One region of the Exiguobacterium sp. FD-YE-25-4 genome, then DNA from elsewhere that is predicted to be linked to it. Evidence: riboswitches for the same ligand, from Rfam matches in the RefSeq annotation. Region 1 holds a riboswitch; each other region holds the start of a gene.
What was found. A riboswitch is a leader RNA that binds a small molecule or an ion and turns the genes downstream of it on or off. The one in region 1 is predicted to bind S-adenosylmethionine.
Positions count from the first base shown of each region.

Region 2: it holds a riboswitch for S-adenosylmethionine, as region 1 does, so the genes downstream of both, AC13H5_RS08010 (MetQ/NlpA family ABC transporter substrate-binding protein) here and AC13H5_RS10485 (methionine ABC transporter ATP-binding protein) in region 1, are expected to answer to the same signal.
Region 3: it holds a riboswitch for S-adenosylmethionine, as region 1 does, so the genes downstream of both, msrA (peptide-methionine (S)-S-oxide reductase MsrA) here and AC13H5_RS10485 (methionine ABC transporter ATP-binding protein) in region 1, are expected to answer to the same signal.
Region 4: it holds a riboswitch for S-adenosylmethionine, as region 1 does, so the genes downstream of both, AC13H5_RS08020 (aminotransferase class I/II-fold pyridoxal phosphate-dependent enzyme) here and AC13H5_RS10485 (methionine ABC transporter ATP-binding protein) in region 1, are expected to answer to the same signal.

Region 1 is NZ_CM168041.1:2,029,213-2,036,776, forward strand. It holds gene AC13H5_RS10475 (MetQ/NlpA family ABC transporter substrate-binding protein) at 1-794, opposite strand, end outside; gene AC13H5_RS10480 (methionine ABC transporter permease) at 825-1,487, opposite strand; gene AC13H5_RS10485 (methionine ABC transporter ATP-binding protein) at 1,477-2,505, opposite strand; SAM riboswitch class I at 2,584-2,689, opposite strand; gene AC13H5_RS10490 (thioredoxin family protein) at 3,144-3,401, opposite strand; gene AC13H5_RS10495 (PTS sugar transporter subunit IIC) at 3,589-4,641, shown strand; gene gcvH (glycine cleavage system protein GcvH) at 4,684-5,067, opposite strand; gene AC13H5_RS10505 (arsenate reductase family protein) at 5,107-5,469, opposite strand; gene AC13H5_RS10510 (hypothetical protein) at 5,515-6,243, opposite strand; gene AC13H5_RS10515 (acyl-CoA dehydrogenase family protein) at 6,333-7,564, opposite strand, start outside.
Region 2 is NZ_CM168041.1:1,541,871-1,549,434, reverse strand. It holds gene AC13H5_RS08020 (aminotransferase class I/II-fold pyridoxal phosphate-dependent enzyme) at 1-29, shown strand, start outside; gene AC13H5_RS08015 (iron-containing alcohol dehydrogenase family protein) at 26-1,042, shown strand; SAM riboswitch class I at 1,083-1,186, shown strand; gene AC13H5_RS08010 (MetQ/NlpA family ABC transporter substrate-binding protein) at 1,260-2,081, shown strand; gene AC13H5_RS08005 (methionine ABC transporter ATP-binding protein) at 2,091-3,125, shown strand; gene AC13H5_RS08000 (methionine ABC transporter permease) at 3,160-3,759, shown strand; gene AC13H5_RS07995 (Spx/MgsR family RNA polymerase-binding regulatory protein) at 3,787-4,182, opposite strand; gene AC13H5_RS07990 (DUF302 domain-containing protein) at 4,354-4,737, shown strand; gene AC13H5_RS07985 (hypothetical protein) at 4,844-6,136, shown strand; gene AC13H5_RS07980 (hypothetical protein) at 6,148-7,404, shown strand; gene AC13H5_RS07975 (hypothetical protein) at 7,439-7,564, shown strand, end outside.
Region 3 is NZ_CM168041.1:1,592,328-1,599,891, forward strand. It holds gene AC13H5_RS08240 (hypothetical protein) at 1-6, opposite strand, end outside; gene AC13H5_RS08245 (SMP-30/gluconolactonase/LRE family protein) at 19-900, opposite strand; gene rlmN (dual-specificity RNA methyltransferase RlmN) at 1,079-2,140, opposite strand; gene AC13H5_RS08255 (amidase family protein) at 2,210-3,613, opposite strand; gene AC13H5_RS08260 (hypothetical protein) at 3,725-3,886, shown strand; SAM riboswitch class I at 3,931-4,031, shown strand; gene msrA (peptide-methionine (S)-S-oxide reductase MsrA) at 4,095-4,607, shown strand; gene AC13H5_RS08270 (GRP family sugar transporter) at 4,636-5,499, opposite strand; tRNA gene AC13H5_RS08275 (tRNA-Ala) at 5,633-5,705, shown strand; gene AC13H5_RS08280 (four-helix bundle copper-binding protein) at 5,820-6,152, shown strand; gene AC13H5_RS08285 (3'-5' exonuclease) at 6,219-6,785, shown strand; gene AC13H5_RS08290 (bifunctional glycosyltransferase family 2/GtrA family protein) at 6,829-7,564, opposite strand, start outside.
Region 4 is NZ_CM168041.1:1,549,609-1,557,172, forward strand. It holds gene AC13H5_RS08020 (aminotransferase class I/II-fold pyridoxal phosphate-dependent enzyme) at 1-973, opposite strand, end outside; SAM riboswitch class I at 1,052-1,152, opposite strand; gene AC13H5_RS08025 (AI-2E family transporter) at 1,328-2,428, shown strand; gene AC13H5_RS08030 (MDR family MFS transporter) at 2,693-3,937, shown strand; gene AC13H5_RS08035 (peptide MFS transporter) at 4,082-5,575, shown strand; gene AC13H5_RS08040 (glutamine synthetase family protein) at 5,625-6,920, opposite strand; gene AC13H5_RS08045 (SDR family oxidoreductase) at 7,113-7,564, shown strand, end outside.

The DNA.
Region 1 (7,564 bases):
TCCAAGATCCACTGTTGTGTCTCTTCTGATGTGAGGACTTCAAGGAGTGCCTTGACGCGCTCGTCGTCTTCGTCGCCTTCACGTGTGACGATCAAGTTGACGTAAGGTGAGTCTTCGCCTTCGAGGGCGATCGCGTCTTCGAGCGGGTTGAGGCCGGCATCGATCGCGTAGTTCGTGTTGATGAGGACCGCGTCCCCTTCACCGTTGTTGAACGCTTGCGGGAGAAGTGCCGCTTCAACGTCCGTCTTGAACTCCAAATTTTTCGGATTGTCGACGATGTCTGAAACCGTCGCGTCCGTCGTCTTGCCTTCTGCGAGCGTGAGTAAGCCTTCTGATTGGAGCATCGTGAGGATTCGTCCGTGGTCAGCGACTGACGAACTCATGATGATTTCAGCGCCTTCTGGCAGCTCATCGAGTGATTTGTAGTCTTGTGAGTAGACACCAATCGGCTCGATGTGGACGCCGCCGGCTGATGCGAATTTGTAGTCTTTATTCTCAGCCATTTGCGACTCGAGGTACGGCTCGTGTTGGAAGTAGTTTGCGTCGAGTTCGCCGTCCGCGAGCGTTTTGTTCGGGAGGACGTAGTCTTGGAACTTCTTGATTTCGAGCGTATAGCCCTTCTCTTCGTAGTCGTCTTGAATGTGCTCTAAAATCTCAGCGTGCGGGACGTTTGACGCACCGACGACGAGCGTCTTGTCATCGCCCGAACCTGATTCTGAATCTCCGCCGCAAGCTGCGAGAATCGTGAGTGCTGAAGCTGCTGTCAATCCGAGTACTGTTTTCCATGATTTCATTATAAAACCCCTCCAAATTTTCTATTTAGATCAAGCGGAACGCTTGTCAATTACTGATACGAGTCGATCGCCGATGAACTGGATGACGAAGACGATAACCAAGATTAAGACGGTCGCGACGAACGTGACGTCACTCTGTGAGCGCTGGAACCCTTCGAGGAACGCCAAGTTCCCGAGTCCCCCGCCCCCGACGACCCCTGCCATCGCCGTATAACCGACGATGGCGACGATCGTGACCGTGATGCCTGACACGATGGCCGGCAATGCTTCTGGGAACAACACTTTATAGACGATTTGCCATTTTGTCGCACCCATCGATTCAGCCGCCTCGATGACGCCGCGGTCGACTTCGCGAAGGGCGAGCTCGACCATCCGCGCATAGAACGGAGCCGCACCGATGATGAGCGCCGGCAACGCTGCCGTCGATCCGAGCATCGTCCCGACGACGAGTAACGTGAACGGGATGAGCAAGATGATCAAAATGATGAACGGGATCGACCGGAACACGTTGACGATTGCGCTGATGACCGTGTAAATCGGACGGTTTTTCATCATGAGCGGTTCGTTCGTGACGTATAAGAGCATCCCGAGGGCGAGACCGATGACGAACGTCGCGGCTCCGGCGACGAGCGTCATATAGAGCGTCTCCCACGTCTGTTCTAACATGACTTGCCAATCTACATTAGGAAACATCGCTTTCTACCTCCACTTCCACTGCCTGTGATCGGATTGAGGCGATGGCCCGCTCGACTTCAGCCGGCTCTCCAATCAATTGGATGAATAATGTCCCGAGGGCACCGACTTGTGACTGCGTCACGTTCCCGCCAATGATGTTGAAGCCGATGTCATGTTGCTTCAACACTTCTGACAGAATCGGTTGCTCGGCCGTCTCGTTCAAGAATTTGAGCTTGACGATTTGACCGCTCGGATAACGCGCTTTCAAGTGCTCGAACGTGAGCGACATGTCTTCGACCGCGCCGATCTGTTTGACGAACTCTTTCGTGATCGGCTGTTCCGGATGTTGGAACACCTCGGCGACTTGTCCGGTCTCGACGACCTTCCCGGCCTCCATGACGGCGACGCGGTGGCAAATCTTTTGGATGACGTGCATCTCATGGGTGATGAGGACGATCGTCAATCCGAGCTTTTTATTGATGCTGACGAGCAGTTCGAGAATCGAATCGGTCGTCTTCGGGTCGAGTGCGCTCGTCGCTTCATCGCAGAGGAGCACTTCTGGATTCGTAGCGAGCGCACGGGCTATCCCGACTCGCTGCTTTTGACCGCCCGATAGTTGCGACGGATAGCTGTCTTCCCGTCCGCCTAAGCCGACGAGTTCGACAAGTTCTTGGACGCGGCGTTTGCGTTCGCTGGCCGGTACCCCGATGAGCTCGAGCGGGAAGCTGATGTTCTCAGCGACCGTGCGCGACCATAATAGGTTGAAGTGTTGGAACACCATCGAGACGTTTTTACGTACCCCGCGTAGTTCCTTAGGCGTGAGCTTCGTCAGCTCGCTGCCGGCGACCACGATTTCACCGCTAGACGGTGCCTCGAGTCGGTTGAGCAAGCGGATGAGCGTCGACTTCCCCGCCCCTGAATATCCGATTATTCCAAAAATTTCGCCGCTTTCGATGGTAAGCGACACATCATCGACCGCCTGGACCCGACCGTTTTTCGTATCGAACCATTTGGCCACATTGCGTAGTTGAATCAATCCATTTCCCTCCTGACAACAAAAAAAGTACGCACGTTTGAGCAAACGTGCGTACTTTATCGGTACGGACAACGATTGCTCTCATCTTCCAAGGTTTACACCTTGCTGGAATTAGCACCATTTCGGATTGCTCCGCGGTTGCTGGGCGTCATAGGGCCAGTCCCTCAGCCTCTCTTGATAAGAGTGGTTGCGTATTTGATTAGCTTTATCATAGCGACACATTATTTTCATGTCAAACTATTTTTTTCAGACAAATTAAAAAAAGGTGCCATCCGAGGATGACACAGAACGTAGCACCTTGAGTCACTGAAGGACAACCCATAGATGAACCTCTTTTGCCCGATCAGAGCATTCATCCTTATATGGGGGATTTTTACCCGATCATCACTCGGTCTTCGAACGGACCATGCAATTACGCGACCGGTGCCCCGACGCTTGATTTTTTTGGGGGACAATCGAAGGGAAGGTCCACCTGAAATCGCGTAAGCTCATGCAACGGTTGTTCGAAAACGTCTTGCTGACGGGAAAATCTCGACCTATGTTGTGTTCAAGTAAGATGTTGTAATGAATATATCATTCGTGAACTTTCTGTGTCAACTGATTATTTAAAATTTTCAGATTATTCTAATCATCCTATCTCATTTGACGAAAGATAGGACGTGCTGGACGTTTTGAAACGCATACAAACGATCGCGAACTTGGCCATTTTCCAGCTTCAATAGCGCCGGGACGCTCATGACTTGATACGCCTCGAGCTCGTTCGGGATAAAGTTGGCATCGCGCTTTTCAATCTGGAGTTCGGGGTCGACGGCCTCGACGACCGAGAGCATCCGCTCGGCCACGGCGCATGTACCGCACATCGGGGCGTATATATATAAGAATCCGTCAGTAATCATTGTTCTCACCTCTCCTCTAAGTATATGAATCCGGACCGGTCGGTTCAAAAGTTGTGCTCAAATGGAAAATTCTGAACATTTCAACATTTTATATTGACGCTTGCTAGAAAGAGGCATAGTATGGTCATTAACTTTATTGCTTTTGTACATAACAGCATACCAGTAGAAAAGGACAGGTGAATCCCCAATGACGGAAGAGAAGCTTACCAGAAAACAGTTTTTGATGAACGTCTTGAACGGCCTCAGTCTTGCCATCCTCATCGCCCTCATCCCGAGCGCCTTGCTCGGTGAATTAACGAAAGCCATCTTACCTTATGTTCCGTCACTGCAGTTCATCTTAGATGCAACGACAATCGCGATGCGTCTCTTACCGGTCATCATCGGTGTCGCCGTCGCCATGCAGTTCGGACGCTCGGCACTCGAGGCCGGCACGATCGGCATCGCGACCCAAGTCGGGAGCGGCGCCATCCGCATCGAAGAAGGGGCGTTCATCATGGCTGGAATCGGTGACGTCATCACGGCCGGTGTGACGGCCGCTCTCGCGACGTTCCTCGTCATGCAGTTGTCGCCACGCTTGAAGACATACACGGTACTCGTCTTACCGATGACGGTCATCGTCGTCGCCGGAGGGATCGGGGCGTTCCTGCTCACTTACATCTCACAAATCACCACATACGTCGGGACGATCATTATGACGATGACGGAACTGCAGCCCATCGTGATGGGTATGTTGATCGCGATGGCGTTCTCGCTCATCATCGTCTCGCCGATCTCGACGGTCGGCATCGCCACAGCGATCAGTCTGTCTGGTGTCGCGGCCGGGGCCGCCAACTTAGGGGTCGTCGCCGCCGGTTTCGGTCTCGCCATCGCCGGCTGGCAGATGAACGCGACCGGAACGTCGATCGCCCACTTCCTCGGGTCACCGAAGATTCAAATGGCGAACTTCGTCCGTCGTCCAATCATGATGTTGCCCGTGCTCGCCAATGCGGCCATCCTCGGAGCGCTCGCAGGCATCCTTCGTATCGAAGGGACGCCGATCAGTGCCGGTTTCGGCGTCTCCGGCCTCATCGGGCCAATCAACGCCTTGCATTTGATGCCGGGGGGCTTCGCGCTCTGGAACGTCATGCTCGTCATCGTCTTGTTCGGACTCATCCCGGTGACGCTCGGAATCATCTTCTACCGCCTGTTCAACCGGACGTCGCTCATCCAGCCTGATCATTACCGCCTCGATTTCGAATGAACAAAAAAGCCCGGCTTCTCGTGAAGAGAAACCGGGTTTTGTTTAGCCTTGAATCATCGCTTCGTATTCTTCGGCTGACATGAGTTTGTCGACGTCTGACGCGTCGTTCAACTCGACTTCGATCATCCAAGCGCCTTCGAACGGTGCTTCGTTGACGAGTTCTGGTGAATCGGCGAGTGATTCGTTCACCGCTGTGATTTTCCCAGAGATTGGAGCGTACAACTCTGACACGGTTTTGACCGACTCGACCGAACCGAACGGCTCATCAAGTAAAATCGTGCCGCCGACTTCAGGAAGTTCGACAAAGACGATATCCCCTAGTTCGCTTTGTGCGAAATCCGTGATCCCGATGCGGGCCACGCTTCCGTTCACTTCAACCCATTCGTGCTCTTTTGAATAACGTAGATTGGCAGGTACTTTGCTCATCTTAACTTCCCCCTCAAATGAATTAGACTCACACGAGTATTATAGCACTTCGCCCCAAACGTCTGTAAACGACTTTTCTGAAAATCCGACAGTTGATTTTTGACCATCTGTCACGATTGGACGCTTTAAAAGCATACCATTGCTCGCGAGAAGCTCGAGTTGTTCGTCTTCTGATAGATTTGGCAGTTGATCTTTGATGCCTTCATTTCGATATACTTGGCCGCTCGTATTGAAGAATTTTTTGAGCGGGAGACCCGACTGTTTCCATAGCTCAGTCAACTCGTCTTTCGACGGCGTCGCCTCGACGATATGGATATATGTATAGTCGATGCCGTTCTCTTTCAACCACTTCTCTGCTTTTTTACACGTACTGCATGGCGGATAGCCATATAGTGTCACCATGTTCATCACCTCTCCTGTTACTGTAGCATATTCCGATTCGTCGGTTCACGTTTCAAGCAAGCGCACAATCTCTTGCTTGAGCGCCGGATTGACCGAGTGGTGCGCTTCGATGTGGCGGAGGATGGCTGCGGCCGCCTCGACCGATTTTCCGTAACCGGGTAACCACTCCTGTAGACGTGCGACGAGCTCCGGATGTGTCCCTTCGACCCGTCGCGTCGGGTTAAACGGGTCGCTCGTCTCCCCGTACGCAATTAACACGTTGTTGACAGCCGCGACTTGAATGAGTTCAAAGCCCGCAAGTCGCTCGCCACGTCGCTCCCGGAGCAAGCCGACGTATAGGTTCGTCAGCGCCTCTTCATAGCAATACGTGGCGTCAGGGACGTCTGTGACGACGTTAGGCGTCGCGAAGGCGTGGAGCGCTTCGTCCCGCTCCCAGACGACACGGCCTGGCGTGTAGGCGATGCCAGGCATCTCAACGACTTCAAACACGGCGAACTCGGCGTAAATGCCGTCCTCATACATGACCTTATGTCCGTCTTTCGTGTTTTGGAACTGATACGCCAGCGGCTCGACGGCGAGCCAATCCAAATTGTCGATAAAGCGGGCCTTATGTCCGTCCTCGACGATCAAAAAGAAATCGAGGTCCGAATAGTCGTCGAGCCGGTTCGTCTCGAGCCCGATCGAACCGAGCGCGAGGAGCATGAGCGTCCCATCATGCTCTGCGACTGAGCGGCCAATCGCATCCATCCGTTCTAACAATGCCTTACGTCTCATCTACTTCGCCTCCTTCCGTCCATTGTACGGTGTCGGCAAGGCAAAAAGAAAGGGCCGACCGCGTCCGGTCCACCCTTTCTCTCGCTTGCTTACACGATAAACTTGTTCGCTTTGATGAGGCTCGCTGCGACTTCGCGTTTCGTGCCGATGACGTTGATTGGCTGATAACGGCTGAACTTCTTCATCGCCGACAAGAGCATGCGCTGCTCGTCGCCCGATGCGGCCGCGTACAACACTTCTTTCGCCATGAGTTCGACTTGCTTGAACACTTGCTCGGCGAAGATTTCGGTATAGCGGACTTTCTGTCCGTTCTTCTCAACGCCTGTGCGGGCGATGGCTTTATCCGTCCGCGCGATGGCCGCTTCAAGCGCATAGATGGCGCTGATGATGTCGGCGATCTTCGCGAGAATCTCTTGCTCATTCTGAAGGTCTTGCTGATATTTCTGGACGGCCGTTCCGGCGATCATCAAGTTGATTTTCTTCATGTTCGACAGAAGCATCTTCTCGCGTGCGAGCGGTGAGCCGTCGAGCTCTTGCGGCATGTAGCTCATGAGCTCTTTTTGGAGTTTCTGTGCTTCGGCGAGGAGTGGCAAGTCGCCTTTCATCGCTTTCTTGAGGAGCGTGCCCGGCACGATCAAGCGGTTGATCTCGTTCGTCCCTTCGAAGATCCGGTTGATGCGTGAGTCACGGTACAAGTTCTCGACTTCATATTCGGTCATGAAGCCGTAGCCGCCGTGGATTTGGACCGCTTCGTCGACGACGTAGTCGAACGTCTCCGAGGCGAACACCTTGTTCAATGAACATTCAATCGCATACTCAGCGATCGCTTGGGCGACTTTCGAGCCGTCACGCATGTTGTCGTCGCCGAGGGCGTCGAGGCTGTCTTGGAACAGACCGCCCGTCCGGTAGACCGAACTCTCCATCGCATAGATGTTCGCGGCCATCGTCGCGAGTTTCTCTTGGATGAGCGGGAACTGGCTGATCGGCGTCTTGAACTGTTTACGTTCGTTCGCGTACTGGACCGAGAGATCGAACGCACGTTTCGACGAACCGACCGCACCGACCGCGAGTTTGTAACGACCGACGTTCAAGATGTTGAAGGCGATGACGTGCCCTTTGCCGATTTCTCCGAGGAGGTTGTCGACTGGGACTTCGACGTCTTCTAAGATGAGCGTCCGTGTCGATGAGCCTTTGATGCCCATCTTCTGTTCTTCGGCCCCTGTCGAGACCCCGTTGAAGTCACGCTCGACGATGAAGGCGCTGAACTTGTCGCCGTCGATTTTCGCGTAGACGACGAACACGTTCGCGAAACCGGCGTTCG
Region 2 (7,564 bases), 490 kb from region 1:
TTGCCGCCTATGAGGAGGTGCGGGCATGATTCGTCAGGCCGTCCTTGAATATGACCACGCCGATGACGCGCTCGACCGTCTTGATGAGTTAGTCGACGGCCGACGTGCCCACGTCCTGCGCGGTCAGAACGGGTACGAAGTCGTGCGGGTCGTTCATCCATCCATCACGGACTATCCGGCCACGACGTTCCGTGGGGAGTGTACGGACAAGGAAGTCGAACGGCTGATTTTTGAAGACGTCGATGTCCTCATCGCCATCGGGGGCGGGAAGCTCGTCGACACGGCCAAACTCGTCGCCTATCAACAGAACGTGCCGCTCATCATCGTCCCGACACTCGCCTCGAACTGTGCGGCGTTCACGCCTCTCAGCGTCGTCTATCGGGAGGACGGGAGCTACGACCGCTACGACATGTTCCGCGTCGTCATCGAACGGGTCATCGTTGACTCGCGGGTCATCTCGCGCTCTCCATATGAATACTTCCGAGCCGGTGTCATCGACACGGTCGCGAAGTTTTACGAGGCCCGTTACTTGAGCGGTGACAGCTCGGTCGACGCGGGCGTCAACACCGGGCTCGTCTTGGCCGAGCAGTGCGGGCGTCTCGTCGAACTTGATTTGAGCGAGCACACTTTTGAGTCGTATAGTGACGACGTCCGCTTCGCTGTCGATCACGTGCTCGCCATCGGAGGTGCCGTCGGAGGATTTGGTGACGCCGGGACACGGGTCGCCGTGGGCCATGCGGTCCATAACGCTCTTAGTCGCTTCGAGTCGACGCACCGTTTCTTACACGGGGACAAGGTCGGCTTCGGCTTGATCGTCCAAGAGCGGTTGCGGTGCTCGGCCGATACCCCGTATTTGGAGGCTTGGCTAAGCGAGTTCGGTGCCCCGACGACGCTCGAGACGCTCGGGGTCGGGTCGAGCGACATCCCGGTATTGGTCGACTCCGTCATGACGGAGACCGAGCTGCAACAGTTGCCAAAGCCGCTCGATAAAGACTTTCTGAAAATAATATTTGAAAATTTGCAATTTTCTATTTACAAATAAAAGAATTGAAAGTAAGATGATAACAATTAAATAGACCGATTGCTTATCAAGAGTGGTGGAGGGACTGGCCCTATGAAACCCGGCAACCAGATCATTATGATCATGGTGCTAATTCCAACAGACGGAACGTCTGGGAGATGAGCGTGTCCGACTTTGTCTTGTCGTGCCCGCCACTCTTCATGAGTAGCGGGCTTTCATTTTGGAGGAGGAAAAACAGATGAACATCAAACAGAAAACAGCACTCGCAGGAACTTCACTACTCGCCGCCATCGTACTCTCGGCGTGCGGTCAATCGGACGCGAGCGAATCGCTCAGCACGGAGTCGCTCACGATCGGCGTCACGGGCGGTCCACACCAACAAATCGCCGAAAAAGTGAAAGAACTCGCGGCCGAGGACGGCCACGAGCTCGACATCAAAGTGTTCAACGACTATAACACCCCGAACACGGCGCTCGCCGAGGGCAGTCTCGACGTGAACAGTTATCAGACGCTCTCATTCCTTGAACTGCAAAAGTCCGACAAAGGCTATAAGATCGACGATGTGTTCAAGACCGTCGCGTTCCCAATGGGTCTTTACTCGGAAAAGTTGACCGACATTGAGGACTTGAAAGAAGGCGACAAGGTCGCCGTCCCGAACGACCCGGCGAACGAGCTGCGCGCACTCCGTCTCTATGAGACAGCGGGCCTCATCACGCTGAAGGAAGGCTTGACGGACAAGGCGACGAAACGCGACATCGCTGAAAACCCGCTCAACCTCGAATTCATCGAGCTCGAGGCGTCTCAGCTCCCGACCCAGCTCCCGGAAGTCGCACTCGCGGCCATCAACACGAACTTCGCGATGGGTGCCGGCCTGTCGATCAATGAGGACGCCTTGTTCCACGAAGACACGGTCGACAACCCGTATCCGAACTACGTCGTCGTCCGCACCGATAACAAGGATGACGAAGTCGTCGAGACACTCAAATCGTACTATCACTCGGACGAGGTCCGGACGTTCATCGAAGAGACGTTCAACGGCTCAATCGTCCCGGCGTTTTAAGGAGGGCCTATGATCGCACTAAAAGGAATCACGAAGACGTTCACGGTGAACAAAGGTGCTGTCACCGCACTCGACGACGTCTCGCTCACGATCGAGAAAGGCGAGATCTTCGGCATCATCGGTCGAAGCGGGGCCGGCAAGAGCACGCTCATCCGCATGATCAACCTGCTCGAACGCCCGACCTCGGGCCAGGTCGAGATCGAAGGACAGGACATCACGAAGCTCGACAAACGTGGGCTCTCAAAACTCCGCCATCGAATCGGAATGATCTTCCAACACTACAACCTGCTCAAGACGGCGACCGTCGAAGATAACGTCGCCATCCCGCTCCGGCTTGAGGGTCTCGACAAGGCAACGATCCGCGCTCGCGTCGACAAATACCTCGACATCGTCGGCTTGACGGACCATCGAAAACATTATCCCGAGCAACTCTCGGGCGGACAGAAGCAACGTGTCGCCATCGCCCGGGCCCTCGCGCACGAGCCGGATATCCTGCTCAGCGACGAGGCGACGAGCGCGCTCGACCCGGAGACGACCGAGTCGATCCTCGACCTCTTGCTCGACATCAACCGCGAGCTCGGACTGACGATCTTTTTGATCACGCACGAGATGGAAGTCATCGAGCGCATCTGTGACCGGGTCGCGGTCATCGAGGCCGGCCGAATCATCGAGGAAGGGGACGTGCTCGACGTGTTCTCGGACCCGCAGCATGCGACGACACGCAAGTTCTTGAAGACGAACCTCGATGTCCCGAAAGAGGTCGTCGAAGAGTTGAGCACGCACGGGATGCTCGTCAACTTGTCGTTCATCGGTCATCAGAGTGAACAGGCCGTGCTCGCCCAGTTGACGAAACGGTTCGGCTTGCTCCCGAATATCATCGGGGGCGGCATCAAAAAGCTAAAAGGCGGTCTCGTCGGCAATCTACTCGTCCATTTGGACGGGGATGAGGCCCAGACCGACCAAGCCGTCCGCTTCTTAGAGGCGAGCGGTGTGAAAGTGAAGGAGGTGACGAACCGTGCTTCAGTTTTGGGAAAATTGGGGTGACTTGATTTGGACGGGGACGATCCAGACGCTCACGATGACCGGCATCGCGCTCGTCATCTCGACGTTGATTGGACTGCCGCTCGGGACGCTTCTCGTCTTGACGCGACCGAACGGCCGGCTCGCCAATCGTTATTTCTACGGGGCGTTATCAAGTGTCATCAACGTCGTCCGTTCCATCCCGTTCATCATTCTCTTATTCTTCATCCTCCCGTTCACCCGTTTTATCATGGGCACGACGATTGGCGTCCAAGGCGTCCTGTTGCCGCTCATCGTGTTCACGGCCCCGTATATCGCCCGGCTCATGGAGTCGGCGCTACTCGAGGTCGACCGTGGGGTCGTCGAGGCGTATGAGGCGATGGGCATCTCGACCCGTAAAATCATCTGGTACGTGTTGATCCGGGAGGCCCGCTCTTCAATCGTGCTCGGTTTGACGATCGCGACAATCGGTTTGATCGGGGCGACCGCGATGGCAGGACTCGTCGGGGCCGGCGGACTCGGCGATATCGCTTACCAATACGGGCATCTCCGGTTCGAACCGGAGGTCATGTACGTGACCATCTTCGTCTTGATCCTGCTCGTCCAATCCATTCAATCGTTCGGTAACCGCTTGGCGGCCCGACTCAAGAAGGCATAAGAAAAGAGCTCTGCTTCGGCAGGGCTCTTACTTGTTGTCGAGCAATCGTTTCAATTCGGCGATTCGGTCATGGCGCGGGATGAACGTACGAATCTCTTTCTCGCTGAACCCGATTTGAATCCGATTGTCGTCGACGACGATCGGACTCTTCAAGATTTGGGGGTGCGACGCCACAAAGCTGTACAGCTCACGGAGCGACATCTCGTCAAGTTGGTCCGCCGCTTGTTTGTACACGCTCTTTTGGACGGACAACAGGTCGGTCGTCCCGTTCTCGGTGAGGCGGAGCATGTCTTTGAACTCGGTGAACGACATCCCTTGATCGGTCAATTTTTTCTCGATGAATGGGATGTTCTGTTCGCGTAACCAATCAATCGTCTTACGGGAAGAACTGCAGCTTGTATGTGTGAATACGGTGACCGTCACGGCAACCACTTCTCCTTTACGTAAGTATGGACTTCTCTATTTTCTCTCATTCATACGTTTCGAACGCGAAATATGTTTCAAATCACATATACTTTTTATCGCCATCGGACGATTTGTCGTCAGTCAGTTCGGGTACATGACGAAAGAGACCATAACCGAGGAGGGATTTACATGTTTGATTACACGGTCAAGACGGACCAGACGGTCGAAGCGGTCGTCGAGAAGCTGAAAGCGACGCTCAAGGAAGAAGAGTTCGGAGTGCTCTGGGACTTTGATTTGAGCGAGACGCTCGAAGAGAAAGGCCAAGCGATCGACGGGGACTATCGCATCCTTGAAGTATGTAATCCGAAAGAAGCGAAGAAAGTCATCACGACACATCGGGAAGGCGGCTATTTCCTGCCTTGTAAGCTCGCTGTCTTCACGAAAGATGGGTCGACCCATGTCGGGATGCCGAAGCCGACGAAACTGATCGAGCTGATTGAGGATGAGTCGCTTCAATCGATCGCCCACGACGTCGAGACGCGACTGACGCGTGCGATTGATCAAGCCGTATAATTGAATGAGCGAACCCGTCCATGAGAGTGGACGGGTTTTTTCCTGTTCCTCCTTAAAGTCATATAATGGTAAAATTGGTACAAATAGATTTTAAGGGGCGGATGATTTGAAAAAGTTAGCCAGTGCACTCGTATTATCCATGGGCTTATTGGCCAGTTGCGGTGGGGAAAAGCCAGACGTCGTGAACTTGTCGTATGTCGATGCGCATTGGACCGTTAACAAGTATTCCTTAGAGCAACCGGAAGCCCTCGAATCGGTCGATGAGACGTTACAGGCCTGTACCGGGGAATTGACGACTGAATTGAAGGGAGACTTGACGGTTTACGATACGGTCATCGCGAATCGCCATCAGATGACCGATACGGGAGATGAATATGCATATAAATCGGTGACGTACATCAAAGGCGATGAGCATTATGCACTTTGTCGCGATATGCTCTCGGAACGCTTTCAAGCCGAGGTCATTGAGTCATTCCCCCCATTCGTTGATACACAGAACGGGAAGCGAATTCAACGAAACCCTTTCATCGAACCTGCCGACGAAACTACTCAAGCAGAATTCCTCGATACGGATGGATTATTGGAGCCGAATAATGCTGTCGAACCTTTTCCTGATACCATCGTCACGTTCATACCGGCCTTCCACGGCGAGGTGGAATTGACCATTGGAGATCGACAACTCGCTTTCCCAGTGCTTATGTTCGACCCGATGATGGCACACATAGATGAGGTAAAAATCGCAATCGGATATCATCCCGATGAAAAGAAACCCTATGTTTTATTGATGCTCGCGGACCTCTATTTCACAATGAGTCCGCTAGATGAAATTATCGACCCGGTAAAAGGAGAACAGTCGTATGAAGAGTTGACAGTCAAACGACTGCCACTTCGTTCGGAACTATTACCCGACAAATCCTATCCATTGTATGAGTTCAATTATACCCGTGACGGGAAAGCGGTGACCGAAATCGCGACCATTACATATCGTGCCTCTGAACTGTTGACGATTTCTGAACAAAAGGCGCTTAAAGACAATCCGGACGAGCAGTATATGCCGGTTGTGTCAGGGCCACTGATTTACCTACACGAGAAACGGTTCAACAGCGAATCGATATTGACGTATCCGACCGTGCTGCGTGCGGCCGGTAACGAGATGGATGACCTCATTCAAGCAATCGCCTCGGCTGAGCCGACGAAGCGCACGGGTGATCAAGGGAACTATCCTTATCTCACAATCGTCGACGGACTCAAGGGACAAGAGTTCGAGGTGACATATAAACAGCGCTCGAAGAAGCTAGATATTTACGTGACGGACCGATCGACCAAGGAGACGTATAAACTGACGAGCGAAGGGGCAGAGACGTTCTTGTCTTACTTCCCTGATTTGAAGACGAAATGAGTGGGTTGAACATGAAGAAACGAACGTTGGCGGCAATGTCGCTCTTGTTGATGACGGCGGGTTGTTCGGAAGACGTGGACGTCGTCCGCTATGGCCATATCGAGGAACACTGGCAGGCCGAACGGGTCACGATGAACAGTCAAGAGCCTGTAGTGGATGCCGAAACAATCTTGAACCAATGTGAAGATGAGGAACGATTGACCGAACTAGCTGGAGAGACGTTTTCCATACTCGGGATGGCCTACGCGACCCGCGCCCCGTTTATGAATGACGACTATGACGGATACGCCTTCGACGAAGTGACGTATGTCGAGGGAGATGCGGTCTATGCGCTCTGTAGGTCGCATCAAATGGATGGGATCCCAGGGTACCAAGCCGTCGAGCTCGAGGCACGGCCGTCTTTCTTAAAAGACGAAGTTGGCACTGAAGTCTCGTTCCTTCCGAACGTCCATGTCGCGACGGAGAACGAGCGGGCCTCGCTACATGAGCCGGACGCCTTCTACGAGAATGGACAAGATATCGAGCCGTATCCGGTCACGCTCATGAGGATGTCCCCCGGATTTAACGGCACGGTCGAGATTGGGATTGGAGAATGGGGCTTCTTTAACCCATCCTTCGACTTTTCGCCGAACCTCAGACAGTTTGATGTGTTCATCGCACTAGGGCGGGATACGGAGACGAACCTGCCTCATCTGCTCATGTCCTATGGCGGGGACGGGGCTCGCTACTCTTCATCCATTCTTCAAGATACCGACCTGCTCAATGGGGCAGACAGTCTGACCTTCCGTCGGGTATTCGAAGGTGGAACGATGGAACCGTCGAAACAAATTCCGCTTTACGATATTACGGTCGAGGTGGACGGACAGATGGTGACGAAGACCTTGTGGATGCGGTTCAAACCGATCCCGTTGCTCAGTGATTCTACCGAGTTAGAGAAGGTTTCGATTGCTTACCTCCATAAGTATCCGTACCACCGTGAAGTCCCGCTCCCTTATCCGGACGCCGTCAGCGTGAGTGGCGAGGCGTATGATCGATTGGTCGAAGCCATCGAGACCGCGCGCCCGTCGACGAAGAGCGGTGAAACGGAAGATTATAAGTATTTGACGCTATTGCGTGGAAATCTTGGGCAACAGTTCGAGGTCAGCTACCAGCAACGGTCGAAAAAAGTCGATGTCTATGTGAAAGACGTGAAGACCGGTGAAGTGTTCAAACTGTCGAGCGTCGGGGCGGAGACGTTCCAAGAACTGTACCCGCAAGCGTTCGAATGAACAGATTGGACGTGAATCAGGGAGGGATGCGCTGTTGAAACGCATGTTAGCTGGATATGTCATCTGCGCGGGACTGTTGCTTGGAGGTTGTGCCAGTAGCGAGGAAGACGTGGATCCGTCTCGTATCGAGTACCAAACGATACATACTGATGGGGACTAC
Region 3 (7,564 bases), 440 kb from region 1:
TACCATCTTCGTACCTCCTTATCGACCAAACCGATAGAGCGGCATCCCTTTCACATCTGTATCAATTTTAAAGACCGAACCTGCGTCCGGATGGGCCTCGAGCGCCGCGTCATCCATTCCTTCGCGCGCCGTCGTGATGGCAAGTTGTTTCAAGTCATCACCGACGAAACAGCATGACGTGACGTTCGGGGCCGGCACGAGCACCTCGAGCACTTTTTCACCCGTCTTCGGGTTCCAGCGCGAGACGCGTCCGCCCGCAAAGTGGGCAATCCATAAAAAGCCGTCTTCATCGGATGTCATACCGTCCGGGAATCCTTCCTCATCTTTGAAATCGATGACGACTTCCCCATCCCCGAGTGTTCCTGTTTTCAAGTCGAACGGGTATTTGCGGACCGTCTCGGTCGGTGTATCGATATGGTAGAACGTCGAGTGGTCCGGAGACCATGTCAGACCGTTTGACAGCGTCAATTCACTGAGCATGACCTCGGTCGTGCCGTCACGGTTCAAGCGATAGAGCGTCGCCTCGTTCTCCTCGTCGTTGAGATGAAGCGTCCCGGCAAAGATTCGTCCGTACGGGTCGGCCTTTCCGTCGTTGAAGCGAAGATCCCCTTCCGGGTCATCGAGTTCGACGAGTTTATCGAGTCGCTTCGATCCCTCGTCCCATTCATAAATGCCATCTTTCAAGCCGACGACGACGCCGTCTGTCACTTTCGGGACCGCAAACCCGATCTGTTGTCCCATATCGAACGATGACAGCTCATCTTCCTTTTCGTCGTACCACCAAAGTGTGTGTCCTTCGATGTCGACCCAATAGAACCGTTTCAGTTCAGCATCCCAACACGGGCCTTCCCCAAGTGTATTTCTGACTCGAATCCATAACGCAGCGTTTACTGTCTCCATTGAATTGCCTCCACTCTCTACATTGATTTCAACTGACTATTCCCTGAGCAGACAAGGTCTATTCAAGATTTTTCAAAATCGTTCCGCAGAGTTGGGGGCGATGTCCGTCTTTCCTTCACCGGAGCGGCTCTATGAAAAAAAAAAAAACTCCTTGAATCATTCGATTCAAGGAGTCCACTTATTTCGCACCTTCGACGTTCATATGTTTACTGCGCAACTGGCCGCATGCCGCATCGATGTCAGTCCCGTGCTCAAGGCGGACACCGGTGTTGATGCCACGCTTCTTCAAGACATCATAGAACGCCATGATGTCCTCCGAGGTACTGCGCTCGTATTGGATATGCTCGTTGACCGGGTTATACGGGATCAAGTTGACGTACGACTTGTCCTTAATATCGTCGATGAGCGCCGCCAATTCCTCGGCGTGCTCCGGTAAATCGTTCACTTTCGACAGGAGAATATATTCGAACGTGATTCGTTTGTTCGTCTTCTCGACGTAATACCGGATGGCCGGCATGAGCTTGTCGAGCGGGAACGCCCGGTTGATTTTCATGATTTGCGTCCGCAGCGCGTCGTTCGGCGCATGGAGCGACAGCGCCAAGTTGATGCGCAAATCGAGGTCCGCGAACTTGTAAATCTTGTCGGCGAGTCCGCTCGTCGAGACGTTGATTTTACGCGGCGCGATCGCGAGACCGCGCTCGTCCTTGACGACACGCAGGAAGTCGACCAAGTTGTCAAAGTTATCGAACGGTTCGCCGATCCCCATGACGACGATATGGCTGACCCGGGCCCCTTCGCCGACTTCGTCCAAGTAGTGTTGAACGGTCATGATTTGTTCGACGACTTCGCCCGCCGTCAAATCACGTGTCTTCTTCAAGAGACCGCTCGCACAGAAGCTGCAGCCGATATTGCACCCGACCTGCGTCGTCACACAGACCGAACGGCCGTACTTATGTCGCATGAGCACAGTCTCGATATAGTGCCCGTCGTGTAGTTTAAGTAAAAATTTGACCGTCCCGTCGCCCGCCTCTTGTTTGACGAACAGGTCTTGCGTCGAGATGACGTATTCGGCGGCGATCGCCTCACGCACCTCGGCCCGTACCGAGATGTCCTCGATTTGTTTCACTCGGTCGATGTAGAGCGAGTCCCAAATTTGTCTCGCATGGAAGGCGCTGTATCCCCAAGAGACACACGCTTCTGTCAGCTGATCGAACGTCAGCCCGTATATAGATGGTTTCATTGCTATCTGTCCTTTCTTCAATCCGCATACGTACCATTGTAGCGGACGTGGACGACGGGTGCAACGTTCTTATAACGGTGGAACGGGACGCGAAATATGCCGCTCGAACGCATACGCCAGACGGATCAAGTCACGTTCGGCATAACTCGTCCCGGTGAACGACAGGCCGAACGGCGCCCCGCTCGCTTTCAAGCGATATGGGATCGTGATGGTCGGATGCCCGGCTTTTGCCGCCATGTCATAGTTCAAATCGTGAGGCAAGACGAGCGCGTGCAACTGCTGTTCGTTTAATAGGCGGTCGAGTCCGTCCGTCTTGGCGTCACGCACGTCATCGAGCCGGCGCGTCAAATAGGCCGCCTCGATGAGACGTCCCGACAATCTTTCCGCTTTCTCGAACGTCTTTTGTCCGTGCGGGATCGTCTCAGGATGTCTGTTGTTCCAGTCCATCAAATCCGACAACGTCTCGTACGGGAGCGTCGTCGTGGCCAGGTACGCCTCGATCCCGAGTTTGAACTCGTGGTACAAAATATCGCCTTGGTCGAGTGTATCATGGGCGGGCAGTTCGACTTCGACAAGGTCGATGCCGCTCTGTTTCAACAGCTCGGTCGTCTCACCGTATAATGCTTGTTCTTCTGCTGATAAATCAGCTTTGACGATCCCGACACGCATCCCGACCGCTTGGCGCTCGTCGAGGCACGTCCGATACGGCGGGCCGGCCGGGAGGTTGAGTGTCGCCGGGTCCGCCGGGTCTTCCCCTACCATCGCCTCAAGTGCCCTTACCGCGTCTTCGAGCGTTCGTGCCATCGGTCCCGCCGTGTCTTGCGACCGCGAAATCGGGATGATGCCACTCCGACTGATGAGGCCGACGGTCGGTTTGATGCCGACGATGCCATTGTGCACGCTCGGATGGATGATGGAGCCGCTCGTCTCGCTACCGACAGCGAGCAGTGTCAGGTTCGCTGCGACCGCAGAGGCCGAACCTGAGCTCGAACCTCCGACATCGAGCTTATCCCCATATGGATTGAGCGTCTGCCCACCGACACCGCTCCAGCCGTTCGGCATGCCCTCGGTCAAAAAGTTGGCCCATTCGGACAAGTTCGCTTTCCCGAGGATGATGGCCCCGCTCGCTCGCAGGTTTTGGACGAGATGGGCGTCCCGGCCTGCGAAGTGATGTTCGAGGGCGACGGCCCCGGCCGTCGTCTTCATGAGTCCGGCTGTCTCGACATTGTCTTTGATCAAGACAGGGATGCCGAGTAGCGGCAAGCGTAACCCGCGACGAAACGCCCGGTCAGCCGACTCGGCCTCGAACAACGCGTCCGGGTTCACTTGAATGACCGCCTTCAGTTTGTCGTTGAACTGGGCGATCCGGGTCAAATAGTAGGCCGTCACGTCACGTGCCGTAAACGTTCCTTCTTTATATCCGCGATGGGCAGATTCGATATCGAGTTCCATAAAATCAAATGTGTCAGTCATATTGATTCCTCCTTTGGTCACTCGATGGTATTCGCTATCGACATTTGATTTCCTGTTTTCGTTCGCCAACGAATGTGTAACTTGGTACACTGAAAGAAAAGGGAGGTTACTATGAACCGTTCGTACGTACTCGTCTTATTGTCCGTCTTTGCCTTGTTCTTCTTACAGTTATATGCCGGGGACGCCCCGTATACGCTACCGCTCTCCATCGTGCTCGTCATCCTGATCCTCGGTGCCACCTTGCTCCAACTACGGCGCAAGCCAAACCGTTGACGCCGCTTCAAATCTGATGGTATGATGCTGTCACCAACTACATATCGATATCTTGAGTGAACGAGAGACCTGGCTCTATGACTTCACAGCAACCTGCTACGGCAAGGTGCTACTACCAGCAAGGCGATTGCCTTGGCCGATATGACAGAGCGCTCATGTCGATGACATGGGCGCTTTTTTTGGGAATGAAGATGAGGGGGACAAGATAATGGAGAAAGCAACATTCGCAGGCGGCTGCTTTTGGTGCATGGTGACGCCGTTCGAGGAACAACCCGGCATCGAGTCGATCGTATCAGGTTATACGGGAGGTCACGTCGACGATCCGACGTATGAACAAGTGAAGACAGGGACGACCGGACACTATGAGGTCGTCGAGATCACGTTCGACCCGACGCTGTTCGCTTATGAGCGACTGCTCGAACTGTATTGGATTCAGACCGATCCGACCGATGACGGCGGTCAATTCCAAGACCGAGGCAGTCAATATGCGCCGGCCATCTTCTATCATACGGAAGAACAACGTGTGAAAGCAGAGCAGAGTCGCGACGCGCTCGCGGCGAGCGGACGTTTCCAACAGCCGATCGTCACGAAGATTTTACCGGCCGACACGTTCTATCCGGCCGAGGAGTACCATCAAGACTTCCATAAAAAAAATCCGGCCCACTATAAAGAGGACCGGAAAAAATCTGGGCGTGACGCATTCATCGAACAAGCCTGGTAAGCGAAAGACGGGTCGTCTGACCCGTCTTTTAGCTTTTAGCGATTCCGAGCATGAATCCGGCCACGACGATGAGGCCGATACCCATAAAGACGAAGACACGTTCTTTCGTCGTCTTCTCTTCTTTTAATAGATAGATCCCGCCGAGCGTCGCCACGACGACGTTCAATTGCGACAAGGCGAATGACGTCGCGATTCCGACTTCACCGCTCGACACGAACAGCCCGAAGTTCCCGATCCCCCAGGCGATCCCGGCCAAGATGTTTTTGAACGTCTTCGGATCGAACTTCTTCACATCTTTCTCACGCAGGCTGAACAACAGCGCCGCGACGAACATCCCGACCGACTGTGGCAAGATCGCCGTGATCCCGTCGACCTCGAAATAGTTCGTCAGGACGGCGTACGTCACGTAACCGATACTCGACACGAGCAGAACGAGCAAGCCTTTCTTCAAGGCGCCGCTGCTGTCGCCGTCTTTGTTCTGCTGATACGACGTCAACGCAGCCCCAATCACGATGAGAACGAGCGCCGAAAATCCGAGCCATAGTTCGGTCGTCGTTTTCCAGTCTCCGAGGACGATGACACCGAACAACGATGTACCGAGAAGCTGCATGCCGGTGCTGATCGGCATCGCCTTCGAGACACTTAAAATTTGAAACGATTGGAACTGTAAATATTGTCCGAGTGCCCAAAACGCGCCGGAGATGAATCCGGTCACGATTGCGAGCGTCGTGAACCCGGGATTGAACACGAGTGCGATAATGACCGCCATCACCATCGCCCCGATTGTCGTCCCGATCAACTGTTGAATCGGCTTCCCGCCGACCTTTGAGACGATGAGCGGGATGCTCCCCCACATCAAGGCAGGTAAGAGTGCGAGTAAAATCATTTCCATACATGACACCTGCTTTCGTAATATAACATCATTTGTGATTTTCCCACGTTCAGTGCTGATTAAACTTTGTTCAAAAAAATTAAAAATAGCCATTGCCAAATGTTTTACTAGGATGATATAATAATTTTCGAACGGGGCATTAGCTCAGCTGGGAGAGCGCCACGCTGGCAGCGTGGAGGTCAGCGGTTCGAGCCCGCTATGCTCCATTATTGAAGTCACCACTCATTCGAGGGGTGACTTTTTTGCGTCGCCGCTCGGTTTAACTCATCCGCTAGCGGGTAATGATTGTAAGACATCATTATTCTAAAGGGGGACTTATCATGGACCGAGCCTCTGTCGAAGAGACCATTTTAGCCGTCATCGACTGTATGCGGGCAAGCAATCATTGTTTCTCAAAATGCTTACAAGAAGAAGACTTGTTGATGGTCGCCGAGTGTATCCGGCTGACGAAAGAATGTTCGGAAGTGTGTGCACTCGCCTTGAACGCGCTCGAGACCGATTCGGCTTTCACCAAACCGATTGGTGCACTCTGCGCCCAGGTGTGTGACACGTGCGCCGTCGAATGTGGCCGCCACTTGCACGACCATTGCCAACGCTGTGCCGAAGCATGTCTCCGCTGTGCCGAAGCATGCCGCAACCTCGTGGCCGCATAATCGCTTTTTAGTCTAACGATATGTTAGACTTTTTTTATACTTGTTTTTACGAGAAAGGGATCAATTATGCCACATTCAATTCTTGCCATCGACGTCGAGACGGCGAACCGCGATAGTCGCAGCATCTGCTCTGTCGGCTGGAGCCTGCTCGTCGACGGTGAAATCATCGAAACGAACCAACTGCTCGTCAATCCGGAGGAAGACTTCGATGCCGGCAATATCCGGGTCCACGGCATCCGGCCAAGCGATGTCTGGGACGCCCCAGCGTTACCCGAGGTGCTCGAACAGCTCTATCCGACGCTGCGGGATGTCGATCTCGTCATGGCACACAACGCTTCGTTCGATATGGGCGCGTTCAAGAAAGCGATCGCCAAATACGATTTATATACGTTTCCGACGATCGAGTACGGCTGTACCGTCAAGTTGTCGAGAAAACTGTATCCAGGTCTGCCGAATCACAAGCTGAACACGATGGCGGAATATTTGAACGTCCCGTTCATCCACCACGATGCGGCTGAAGATGCTCGCGTCTGTGCCCTGCTCATGCGCGACATGATGCAGAAGACCGGGATCCATGATCCGCGTGAACTGCACCGGTACACATCGGTCAAGCTCGGAAAACTCGCTTATTGAACGATATGCATGCCAGACAGGCCAAGACACACGTCTTGGCCTGTTAGCGTTTAAAGATCCATTTTTTCTGGACATAATAACTGACGACGAACAAGAAGCTGTCGACGAACACTTTGATCCACACCTCACCGTCGCGGATGACATAGAACAGCGCATAGACGAGACCGGCCGACAGCGCCATCTGCAATCCGACGAGACCGAAGTATTTCGGCATCGCCCGCTTCGCCTTCGAATGGAACACAATTTTCCGATTGACGAAATAATTGAACAGCGATGACAGGATACGGGCCACGACCGTCGCAATCAAGACGTGCGTCGTCTCGAACCACGGATTCAACAAATAGACGAACAAGGCATAGAACCCGATGTCTAACAGAAATGATGCGACCGATGATAATGAATAGGCCAAAAACATGCGATAGATAAGAATCGAGTCGATCACCGGCCGGAAATGGGACGAGGCGTTTTCTGCCACATAGACGGTTTGAATTGGTGTCTGATGAATCGGAACTTGCAATCGTTTCGTGAACGTCAACATGTTCATCTCGAACTCATAACGGTTCCCCGGCACATCAAGCAATTGTTCTGCATACCGCAGCGGAATCGCCCGGAGGCCGGTTTGGGTGTCCTTCAGACGAAGACCGCTGCCGAGCAACATGACGCCGCGCGTCATCTGATTTCCGAATCGGCTCCGGAACGGGATATCGGACCCTGAAAAGTCGCGGCAGCCCATAATCAAATGATGAGGCCAACGTATGCCTTCTTCATACAGCTTCAAG
Region 4 (7,564 bases), 480 kb from region 1:
CCCAGACGAAGAACGAACCCTCCGGCGGCTCGACGGCCCACCCGGCCCGGTTCAACCCATCGATCAGGCGATCGCGTCGCGCCTCATAGAGTCGGGCCAAATCGTCCCGGATAGAGCGTGGGGCCTCGAGCGCGGCGACAGCCGCCGCCTGGATGGCCGAGAACACGCTGACGTGGACGTGATCCTGGTACGTATTGATCGCCTCGATGATGTCTGCGTTCCCGATGGCAAAGGCGACGCGCCAACCGGACATGTTGAACGCCTTCGACATCGTATATACCTCGATGCCGACGTCTTTCGCCCCCTCTGCCTGCAGAAAGCTCGGCGGGACATGTCCATCAAACCCGATGCTGCCATACGCGAAGTCATGGACGACCATCAAGTCCCGCTCCTGGGCGAACCGAACGGTGTCATCAAAGAAGGCTGGTGTGGCCACGGCCCCCGTTGGATTGCTCGGATAGTTCAAATACATGAGTTTCGCCCCTTCCGTATCGAGCGTCTCATAGTCAGGGAGGAAACCGTGCTCCTCGCGTAAGATGAGATCACGGACGACGGCACCGGCGAGTCGTGCCCCGGAGATGTAGTCGGGATAGCCCGGGTTCGGCAGCAAGATGCCGTCCCCTGGCTCGAGCACACATTGCGGCAACGTGATGAGTCCGGACTTGGAACCGATGAGGATCGCGACTTCCGTCTCGGGATCGACTTCGACGCCGTACTCATTCAAGTAAAACGTCGCCACCGCTTGTTTCAGACGGGCCTGACCGCGGAACGGACCGTATTGATGGGTCGAGGCATCAAGAAGCGCCGTCTGAAGCGCGTCGCAGATCGGGGCGGGCGTCGGCAAATCCGGCGTCCCTTGACCGAGTCGGATGATATCGCGACCGGCCTGTTCAAGTGCTGCGACTTCATCGGCGAGTCCGACAAAATGTTGGGGTGGTAAAGTTTTAAGTAAGTGTGAGCGTCTATCTGTCATGAATAGTCCTCCTATGCAAAAAAACACCCCTTTCCGCGGAAAGGGGTGTCGGGATACGGACGTATTCAAACAACCACCTTTCCATCTCTCAAGGTCACCTTGCTGGAATTAGCACAGTATTGGAACAATCTGTTGCTGAAGCTTCATCGGGCCAGTCCCTCCGCTTCTCTTGATAGAAAGTGTTTTTATATGCGATTTGTCTTTTTGTAATATGTCACTTAGTTAACCAAACGTTACCAATCTTGTCAATCCTTTTTCGAAAATGGGTGTGGCCTATTGAATCCCGATAAAAAAAAGGTCATAGTACAAAGTGAACACTATTCTACAAAATTTAAAAGATGAGGGGATGGACCTTTGGAATTAAATCGTCAATTGATTTGGAAGTTGAGCGTGATCGGATTGATTCTGCTCGTCCTATGGAAAGTCATCAGTGAACCGGACACGATTTCTAGTGTGTTGCACTACACGTTCCAGTTGCTGACGCCGATTATCATGGGAATTGCCATCGCGCTGCTCCTGAATACCGTCCTGTCCTATATAGAAGAACGGTTTCAATTAAAACGCTATCAAGGTTTGCTGATCGTTTATATCGTCTTCATCGGGATTCTTGTCATCTCCGCTGTGACATTGTTCCCGCGCATCTACTCGAGTGTGGCCTCACTCATCGAAGAGCTCCCGTTCTACATCCGACAGATTGACGGGTTCCTCGCCCAGTTGAACACGTACTTGAAAGAGTACAACGCGACGATCGCCCAAGCTATCGATTTCAGCCGCTTCGAGGAACGTTACTCGGGCTGGGTCGAGACCGCAGTCTTGTCGTCGGTCAGCTACGTGTCGAGCTTCACGATGACGCTCATCAATTTTTTGATTGGGATCGTCATCTCAATCTATCTGTTAAAAGACAAAGAGGTTTTTGCCCGCATGTTCAAGCGGCTGTTATATGCGATGTTCCCGGTCGCGTCGGCTAAGACGACGATCGACATCTTTCAAGAGATGGATTACATCTTCAAACGCTATATCATCGGGAAGTCGATCGACTGCCTCATCATCGGGGTGTTGGCCGTCGCCGGTCTGTTGATCATCGGGGCACCTTACGCGCTTCTACTCGGCGTCATCGTCGGCGTCTTGAATTTTATCCCGTACGTCGGTCCGCTGCTCGGGATGATTCCGGCGTTCATCATCACCTACTTCTATGACCCGTTCACGGCGCTCATCGTCCTCTTGTTCATCTTCTTGTTGCAACAATTCGACGGACTTTGGCTCGGCCCGAAGATTCTCGGCGACAGCGTTGGCATCACCCCGTTTTGGGTCATCACCTCGATCATCATCGGGGGTAGCCTGTTCGGTCTCGTCGGGATGTTCATCAGTGTACCGGTCACGGCGATGATTCAAGTCGTGTTCTCTCGGTTGATCGACTACCGGCTCAGCCGAAAGAATTTGAACGAATTATTATGACACATTGACGATTTATGTTGACACATTTCACGGAAATATCATAATCTTGAAGAGAAGACAGTCCAATGCAGAAAGGAGAGGTACCGATGTCAGTCATTCAACGCTCGCACGTCCAAGTTCATATTGACCGGCAGGCGCCTCTCCGTGATTTGAATCCGTGATGTCGCCTGCCTTCCGAGGCATGCCTAAGATCGTAGGGACGCGTATGCCTTTGAGCATGCTGCGTCCCTTTTCTTATTCTATCAACTAAAGCAGGTGACCTTAATGATTCAATCACTCAAACAGCTCGACCGTAACATTTGGATCCGCTTCCTCGGAGAGACGATCACCGGTGTCATGATGTTCATGATCGCACCGTTCCTCGTCCTCTACTATAGCGACAAGCTCGACAGTTATATCCAGGTCGGGGTCATCATGGCGACCGGACCGATCATGGCGCTCATCGGATCGGTCGTCGGTGGACGGCTCGCAGACCTGTATGGCCGCAAACCGATCATGATGGCTGCCATTCTCGGCGACGCCCTCGCCCTCGTCGGTTTCGCCTTCGCCGAAACGTTTTGGCCGCTCCTTCTCTTGAACGCCATGCTCGGTTTGACGAACTCATTGTTCCACCCGGCCGCAAGCGCGATGGTAGCCGATGTGACCGAGCCCGAACAGATGAACGAGGCGTTCGGTCTGTTGCGGATGGGGCACAATATCGGGGCTGCATTCGGCCCGCTCCTCGGGAGTGCCGTCCTCTTTATCGACCGGCAGTATATCTTCTACTCGGCCGCTCTCGTCTTCGTCTTGTACGCACTCGTCCTCGGTCGCTTCATCCGGGAGTCACTCCCAGAGACGACCGATGTCGACACGCCGTCGAACCGGGATGTCCTGCGCGTGTTCTACAATGACAAGGTGTTCCTCGTGTTCATCTTTGCCGGTGTCTTCATCTCGATGGGCTTCTCGCTCATCGAGAGCATGCTGCCCCTCTTCTTGAGAGAGTCGATGCCATCGTACACCGATCGTGAGAACCCGTTCGCCTATATGCTCGCCTTGAACGGCATCATGGTCGTGTTGTTCCAGTTCCCAATCGCTTCGAAACTCGGCCGCAAGCCGTTCGGCAACGTCATGCTCGCCGGGGCGACCATCTTCGGGGTCGGCATGATTCTGATCGCCGTCATGCCGCGTCTCCTCTATTCACTCGGGACACCGTACCTCGTTCTCGTCAGCGTCTTGCTCGCGGTGTACGCCTTCTATACGCTCGGCGAGATGATCATGTCCCCGGTCCAACAGACGTTCATCGCCTTGATCGCTCCGGAGAATATGCGCGGTGCCTACAACGGGGCCGCCAGCATCCAATGGTTGATCGGTGGGGTGACCGCACCGATCATGGCAAGCTTGTTCTTCGACCAACGCGCCGGACATATCGCGTTGATCCTCGTCGGGGCGGCCAGCTGCGTGTCGGGACTCATCTATTGGCAACTTGGACGCCGCGTCAGCGCAGCCGAAGCGAAACAAAAGACAGCTTGACTTATAAAACCACACTGAACCTAGTCGTTTAGTGTGGTTTTTGATTTCGTTCGAATATCATTAAATTTTGAATTTTTCATTCGTTTATTCTTTACAAACATAATGATTCTTTTTTATGATGATACGGTTAAGGAGGGATCTTTCATGGAAAGGATCGATAAACAGAAAATTGTGGACAGCGTGCCACAAAAAGGTTTTTTCGGACAGCCTAAAGGCTTGTTCACGCTATTCTTCACTGAGTTTTGGGAACGGTTCTCGTATTACGGGATGCGCGCCATCCTCGTGTTCTACATGTACTACGAAGTATCTGAGGGCGGTCTCGGTCTCGACCAGAATGTCGCCTTGTCAATCATGTCGGTATACGGCGCACTCGTCTACATGTCGGGGGTCATTGGGGGATGGCTCGCCGACCGTGTCTTCGGGACGTCTCGGGCCGTCTTCTTCGGCGGCGTGTTCATCATGCTCGGTCATATCGTCTTGTCGATTCCAGGCAGCCTGACGTTCTTGTTCATCTCGATGGCACTGATTGTCATCGGTACGGGCTTGTTGAAACCGAACGTTTCAAGCATCGTCGGTGACCTGTATCACGAGACGGACCGTCGTCGTGACGCCGGGTTCAGCATCTTCTATATGGGGATCAACCTCGGTGCCTTCATTTCACCTTTGATTGTCGGTGGAGTCCAAAAGAGCTACGGCTTCCATTGGGGCTTCGCACTCGCCGCGGTCGGGATGTTCATCGGTCTCGTCGTCTTCCTCGTCACGAAGAAAGGCAACCTCGGTCTTGCCGGTTCATATGTACCGAACCCGTTGACGCCGTCTGAGAAGAGAAACGCGATCAAGTATACGACGATCGCGGTCGTCCTCATCGGTGGCCTGTTGGCCGTGCTCATCCCGCAAGGTTTGTTCACGATCAACACGTTCATCGGCCTCGTCGGTGTGTTCGGGATCGCCATTCCGACGATTTACTTCATTATCATGTATCGCAGTCCGAAAACGACGGAAGTCGAACGGTCACGGATCATCGCCTACATCCCGCTCTTCATCGCCTCGGTCATGTTCTGGGCGATTCAAGAGCAAGGGGCGACGATTTTGGCCAGCTATGCCGATAAGCGGACCGATCTTGAATTTTTAGGGATCACGCTGTCACCGGCCTGGTTCCAGTCGCTCAACCCGCTGTTCATCATCATGCTCGCACCGGTGTTCGCATGGCTTTGGGTCCGACTCGGTGACCGTGAGCCGAGCATCCCGACGAAGTTCGCGTTCGGGATCTTGTTCGCAGGGTTAAGTTTCTTGGTGATCTTGCTCCCGGCCTATTTCGGAGGCCCGGACACGCTCGTCAACCCGCTCTGGCTCGTCCTTAGCTACTTCATCGTCGTGCTCGGTGAGCTCAGCCTGTCGCCGGTCGGTCTGTCGGCGACGACGAAACTCGCCCCGGCCGCTTTCTCGGCCCAGACGATGTCGCTCTGGTTCTTGTCGAACGCTGCGGCGCAAGGGATCAACGCTCAGCTCGTCCGTTTCTATTCACCGGAGAACGAGATGCTCTACTTCGGGATTATCGGTGGCGCGGCCATCGTGCTCAGTCTGATCCTGTTCGCACTCGCCCCGGTCATCAAAAAGTATATGCGCGGCATTCATTAAGCGTAAAAGCCCATTCCTCGGCCGAGGAATGGGCTTTTGTATGCTTTGCTTATTTACGGACTTGGATGAGCGACAAATAGCGGTCGATCAAGTCATGGTTGAAGTAATCGTGGAACCGGTCCGACTTGAGCGATTGGATCGACTCATGGAAGGTCGCCGGGAGTGACGAGATGCCTTGACTCTCGATTTGTTTGGCCGAGTACTCAAACAAGTCGTCCTCGTTCGGTGATGACGGCTCAAGCTGTTGCTCGATCCCTTCGAGTCCAGCGTAAATCAGGGCCGCGAGGGCGAGATATGGGTTGGCGCTCGGGTCTGGGTTACGGACTTCGACGCGTGTCGCACTGCCGCGTGACGCCGGGATTCGAATCATCGAACTGCGGTTCGACGGGCTCCAACAGATGTTGACCGGTGCCTCGAAGCCTGGAACGAGACGTTCATATGATTCTGGGAGCGGGTTCGTGAAGATGGCCGTCGCACGGGCATGCTTCAAGATGCCTTCGATGAAATGACGGGCTGTGATCGACAGGCCGTAATCCGACTCCGGCTCTTCGAACGCGTTGACCGTCGGATTGCTGTCCTTGTCGTTCTTCCAGACCGAGATGTTGAGGTGCATCCCCGAACCGTTCACGTCGCGGAGCGGTTTCGGCAAGAATGACACTTTCGCGTTTTTCTCTTGGGCTGCCAACGTGACGATTTCTTTGAAGAACTGGATGTTGTCGGCCGTATGCAACGCGTCATCGTACTTGATGCCGATCTCGTGCTGGGCCGGTGCCACTTCATGGTGGACCGCTTCGATGTTGAAGCCGACATCGCTCAACCGGTTGGCGATATGTTGACGTACCTCATAGCCTTTGTCTTCCGAACGTGTCGAGAAGTATCCGGCCTCGTCATAGAACTCTCCGTTTTCGTCGAAGATAAAGAATTCCGGCTCGGCGCCGACGAAGATCGAGTATCCGTCACGAGCAGCGCGCTCGAGGGCATCCTTCAAGACGTTGCGCGGGTCGAACTCATACCGTTCCCCGTCTGGCGTGCAGACGTCACAGAAGAACGCGAGGATGCTCTCGTCCCCGTCCTGTTCGTAGCGTGGACGATCTAAATCCGGTCTCAAGAATAGGTCTGAGTTTTTGATGGAAGAAAAACCAGCGATGGATGAACCGTCAAACATCGTCTTCCCTTCAAAAACTTCCGGCAACAATTTTGCAGAGAGAGTCAATAGCTTCAAGTCTCCAAGCACGTCGGAGAAGTACATATGGATCTGAGTGATCCCTTTCTCCTGAACCGTTTTTTCAATCTCTTCTTGCTTCTTCCTGTTGCCATCCTTGTCAGTTCCGAATAGATTAGCCATGATTCTAAAAAACCTCACTTAAGTTATTTGACAGATCAACACTGTCATGACGTACCTTGCGTACGCTTCTCCTTAAGTCATAACCCACTTTAAAAAATGTTAAACCCCTAATTTGAAACATCAGGCTGAAAGTGGCTCATTCCGCCGTCGCTTGTTATGATGGGGAGAGACTGAAAAGAGAGGAAGAACGCTGTGAACATTTTTATGACCGGTGCGACCGGATTTTTAGGAGGGCGGCTCGCCCGCGAGTTGATTCATCGAGGCCACACGTTATGTGTCCTCGCCCGCACGCCTGAAAAAGTGGAGGCGATGTTCTCGCAGGACGAACGCCGCTCGATGACAGTGCTGGCTGGGGATTTGACGGCCCCGTTCCTTGGAGCGGACGATGAGTTTATCAAAAAACATGAGCGGAGCTTCGACTTGGTACTCCACATGGCCGCGCTCGTCAAATTCGACGAGGAGCTCCGCGATGAGCTGTTCGAGACGAACTTGACGGGGACTCAGCAATCGCTCAACCTCGCGAAAGCTTTGCACTGCCCCCGCTTTTTCCACGTCAGTACGGCCTATACGCTCGGCGCACGCGAGATCGGAGATGAGACGTTGTATGCGACCGATCAGACGTTCCATAACCCGTACGAGGAGAG